DNA from 2 places in the Aestuariivirga litoralis genome. Region 2 is predicted to be linked to the other one. Evidence: predicted binding sites of a transcription regulator. Region 2 holds the regulator's gene; the other holds the start of a gene.
What was found. The regulator LexA, encoded in region 2, represses DNA repair genes until DNA is damaged. The targets are predictions, from matches to a motif close to TGTTCNNNNTGTGTTCNG.
Positions count from the first base shown of each region.

Region 1: a site for LexA is predicted at 1,330-1,347, ahead of F8B91_RS13650 (helicase-related protein). Genes of this name have one in related genera too.

Region 1 is NZ_WAHS01000002.1:393,419-395,620, forward strand. It holds gene F8B91_RS13640 (DapH/DapD/GlmU-related protein) at 1-522, opposite strand, end outside; gene rpmB (50S ribosomal protein L28) at 586-885, opposite strand; gene F8B91_RS13650 (helicase-related protein) at 1,438-2,202, shown strand, end outside.
Region 2 is NZ_WAHS01000001.1:926,824-929,025, forward strand. It holds gene F8B91_RS04910 (molybdopterin molybdotransferase MoeA) at 1-746, shown strand, start outside; gene lexA (transcriptional repressor LexA) at 819-1,523, shown strand; gene F8B91_RS04920 (peptidoglycan DD-metalloendopeptidase family protein) at 1,647-2,202, opposite strand, start outside.

The sequences.
Region 1 (2,202 bases), on a different contig from region 2:
CTTTTCGAACCGCCACTTGATCCGCTTGGCAGGCACACCGCCAACGATTTCGTAAGCCGCCACATCCTTGGTCACCACAGCACCTGCTGCCACAACTGCGCCGTGGCCAATGGAAATCCCCGGCATCACAATGGCACCATGGCCGATCCACACATCATGGCCAATGCTCACGCGTTTGGTGCGGCGGGCTTCGCGGAAATCCTTGTCCACTTTGGCGTAAAGAAAATACTCATTGGGCCGGTAGGTGATCTTGTGCTGCGACACGCGGTCCATCGGGTGGCCCAGCGCGTTGATGCGCGCATTGGCGGCAATCGCGCAGAACTTGCCAATGTCCGTGTAGATCGCCTCAGCCTGCCGCTCGACGTAAGAATAATCGCCAAGCGCGCATTCCGCCATCACCACGCGCTCGGCCACATCTGTGAACTGGCCCAGCACGCAATCCCGCAACTGCGCGGATGAATGCACGCGCGGGCTTCCATCGCGCGGTGCGTTGTTGCCGTGATTGCCGGGTTGTTTTGTCATGATTCAGCGTAACAAAAAAGCCGCTCCGAAAGGAGCGGCCTTTTCAAAGGCTATTAAGAAAGCTTAGGCAGCGGCCTTCTGGGCAGCAACCTTCTTGGCAACCGACCGCTTCAGCGTGGCGGCCTTGTCGGACATCTTGGCAATGTCGGCCTTGAGCAGGAAGGCATCGAGGCCGCCGGCATGTTCAACCGACTTCAGCGCAATCGCCGAAACGCGGAGGTTATAAGAAAGGCCCATCGCATCGCTCATCAAGCTCACCTGGCACAGGTTGGGCATGAAACGGGTGCGGGTCTTGTTGTTGGCGTGGGAAACCTTGTTACCGGCCTGCCAGCCCTTGCCAGTCAATTCACAACGACGCGACATGAAATACTCCAATGAAAATGGGCCGGAAAAGCATTCCGGCCAAATGTTGGGCGTGAGGTAACGGACCAAGGCAGGCTTGTCAAGCTTTAGGAGCCGCCCGGCAAAACAGGCTGTTTCCAACCCATATTCCCAAAATGGCACAAATGGTTAACGGCCAGCGCCCGAATGCCTACCGAAATCCGGCGCAAGGCAACGCTCTGGTAGTCGGATCAGCCTGCACCCACAAGGGATGGCGTGAACAAACCACGAAAACCGTTCCATCAGCGATTCGGGCGCGGTCTGTTCCGCCGGAGAACACTTTGTTAAAATCGGAGATGATTCCGAGGGTTGCCGCAGCAGGTTCTGTTAAGGTTTGAAGACAGGCCTTAACGCCGGGGCCTCCCCTCCACGCCTATTCGCTGGATACGCACCGGAAGTTATCCACAGCACCCCTCGCATTCCCTGTGGAACAAAAAATGAATCCGACCCCATCAGCGATTCGGGCACGGAATGTTCGCCTTTGAATCCATTGCTTAAGCCTTTGTTTCAGAATGGCACGCCCGCGGCCACACAATGAGCGGTCTTGCATGGCAGGCTTCCATCCTCCATCTTTCCAGCACAGTGACTTCCATGCCCAACCGCCGCCCCGTGACTGCCATTCTGGGGCCAACCAACACCGGCAAGACCCATTACGCCGTTGAGCGCATGCTGGCCCATGGCAAGGGCATGATCGGCCTGCCGCTGCGCCTGCTGGCTCGCGAAATTTATGACCGTATCCGCCTGCGTGCCGGCGACAACCAGGTGGCGCTGATCACCGGCGAAGAAAAAATCGTCCCACTCAAGCCCAATTACTGGGTATGCACCGTGGAAGCGATGCCGCCGGATATTGAAGTGCCCTTCCTCGCCATTGATGAAGTGCAGCTCTGTGCCGATCTGGAGCGCGGCCACATCTTTACTGAGCGTGTGCTGCACCGGCGCGGCACCGAGGAAACCCTGCTCTTGGGCGCAGGCACCATGAAGCCCATTCTGGAACGCCTGATCCCCGGCATTCACTTCATGTCGCGACCGAGGCTCTCGAAGCTCACTTATACCGGCCAGAAAAAGCTCTCCCGCCTGCCGCGCCGCTCCGCCATCGTCGCCTTCACCGCAGACATGGTATACGCGGTGGCCGAGCATATCCGCCGCCAAAGCGGTGGCGCCGCCGTGGTGATGGGCGCGCTCAGCCCCCGCACCCGCAATGCGCAAGTGGCTCTCTATCAAAGCGGCGATGTGGATTACCTGGTGGCCACCGACGCGATCGGCATGGGCCTCAACATGGATGTCGATCATGTGGCCTTC
Region 2 (2,202 bases):
GCGATCTTGGCCTGGCCGCTGCCGGCAACGCGGCGATGATCCGTGTACGGAAGAAACCTCGTGTGGCCATCCTCACGACCGGCGATGAGCTGGCCGCCATAGGGACGGCGCCACGCTGGGACCAGATCACTTCATCCAACAATCAGGCGCTCAGCGCGCTGGTCACCGCCATGGGGGCGGAAGCCATCGACTTTGGCGTGGTGCGCGATGATCTGAAGGCGACCACGGCTGCTGTGAAAAAAGCTTTCAACGCGGACATCCTGGTCACCACTGGCGGCGCATCGGTGGGGGATCACGATTTCGTGCAGGAGGCCTTGAAGCGCGCCGGCGTGAAGATTGATTTCTGGAAGATCGCATTGCGCCCTGGCAAACCTTTCATGTTTGGCACCAAGGGCAAATTGCGCGTGCTGGGCATGCCGGGCAATCCTGTTTCCGCCATCATGTGCTCCCTGGTGTTCCTGAAGCCGCTTCTGCATGTGATGGATGGATTGCCGCCGGATACCGGCTTTGGGACAGCGCGACTTGCGATTGACCTGCCCGCCAATGATCACCGGCAAGATTATATGCGCGCGCGGATATCTAATGCAGATGACGGAACGCTTTTGGTAACGCCCGCCACGAAGCAGGATTCCTCGATGCAGCGCGTGATGCGCGAGGCTGATTGCATGGTGGTGCGCCCGCCACACGCGCCGGCGTTGGAAGCTGGTGCGCTTGTGCCAATCCTGCGTTTTCCTGCCGGGATATAACGGAAACACTTGTGGAACTTAACCGGAACGTGTAAGCAGGTTTTGCTTTTGTTCTGATTCCGGAGACACTTCATGCTCACCCGCAAACAACTTGAACTTCTGCTTTTCATCAATGAAAGGCTGAAAGAAGAAGGTGTTCCGCCCTCTTTTGAGGAGATGAAGGCCGCTCTCGACCTGCAATCCAAATCAGGTGTGCACCGGTTGATTGTGGCGCTGGAAGAGCGTGGCTTTCTGAAGCGCATGCCGAACCGGGCCCGCGCGCTTGAAGTGATCAAGCTGCCGGATTCGCATTCGCCCAGCCTTTCGAAGAAGGGCGCGTTCAGGCCCAATGTTATTGAAGGTTCGCTGGGCAAGGTGAAGCCCCTGCCCGCTGCCAATGATGGTGCACCGCGCGCGACCGCCATTCCGATGATGGGCCGTATCGCTGCTGGTGTGCCCATCGCCGCTATCCAGGATCATTCTTCCAACATCATGGTGCCGCCCGAGATGCTGGGCGGTGGCGAGCATTTCGCGCTGGAGGTCAAAGGCGACTCGATGATCGATGCCGGCATTTTCGACGGCGACACGGTGGTGATCCGCAAGGGCGACACGGCCAACAACGGAGACATTGTAGTAGCCCTGGTGGATGATGAGGAAGCCACCTTGAAGCGCCTGCGCCGCAAGGGCGTTTCGATCGCGCTGGAAGCCGCCAATCCTGCCTATGAGACGCGCATCTTCGGGCCTGACCAGGTGAAGGTTCAGGGCCGTCTGGTGGGCCTCATGCGGAAATATCACTAAGCCCCAAAACAGATTGCCCAGGCTTGAGGGCCCGGGCTCCCTTGCAGGGGACTTCTGTCTTTTTAAATAGGGCGCGAATTCTTATCGCAAAAGTCTTCAACTTTTGTTGAATGCGCGGCGATCTCAGTTCGACGCGGTGGCCGCGTTGAGGAATGTTGTCGGGTTCAGCGCTGTGGCACCCTTGCGCACTTCAAAGTGAAGCTGCGGGCTTTGCACGGCACCGGTGGCACCAGACTTGGCGATGATGTCGCCGCGCTTCACGGTCTCACCCTTTTTGACGATGATCTGCGAGTTATGCGCATAGGCCGTGACATAGCCGCCTGAGTGGCGGATCAGCACGAGGTTACCATAACCCTTGAGTTCGTTGCCAGCATAGGCCACGACGCCGCCTTCGGCGGCCTGAACGTTCGTCCCTTCCGGAACGGAAATGTTGATACCTTCATTCTTCATGCCGTTCTGCTTGGGGCCGAAGGGCGAGATCACCTTGCCGCGCACCGGCCAACGCATGGCCAACTGGCCATCCGCAGGTGCTGCGTCCTGGACGGGTGCCGCCTTTTGCACCGGCGCTTGAACCTGCGCGGTTTGCTCCTGGTCTGAGTCCATATCCGACTTGCCGGTCGCATCATCACCAGCGAGTGGCTTGATTTTGGAATCAAGCTTGGCGGTGGCCGTGCCTGAT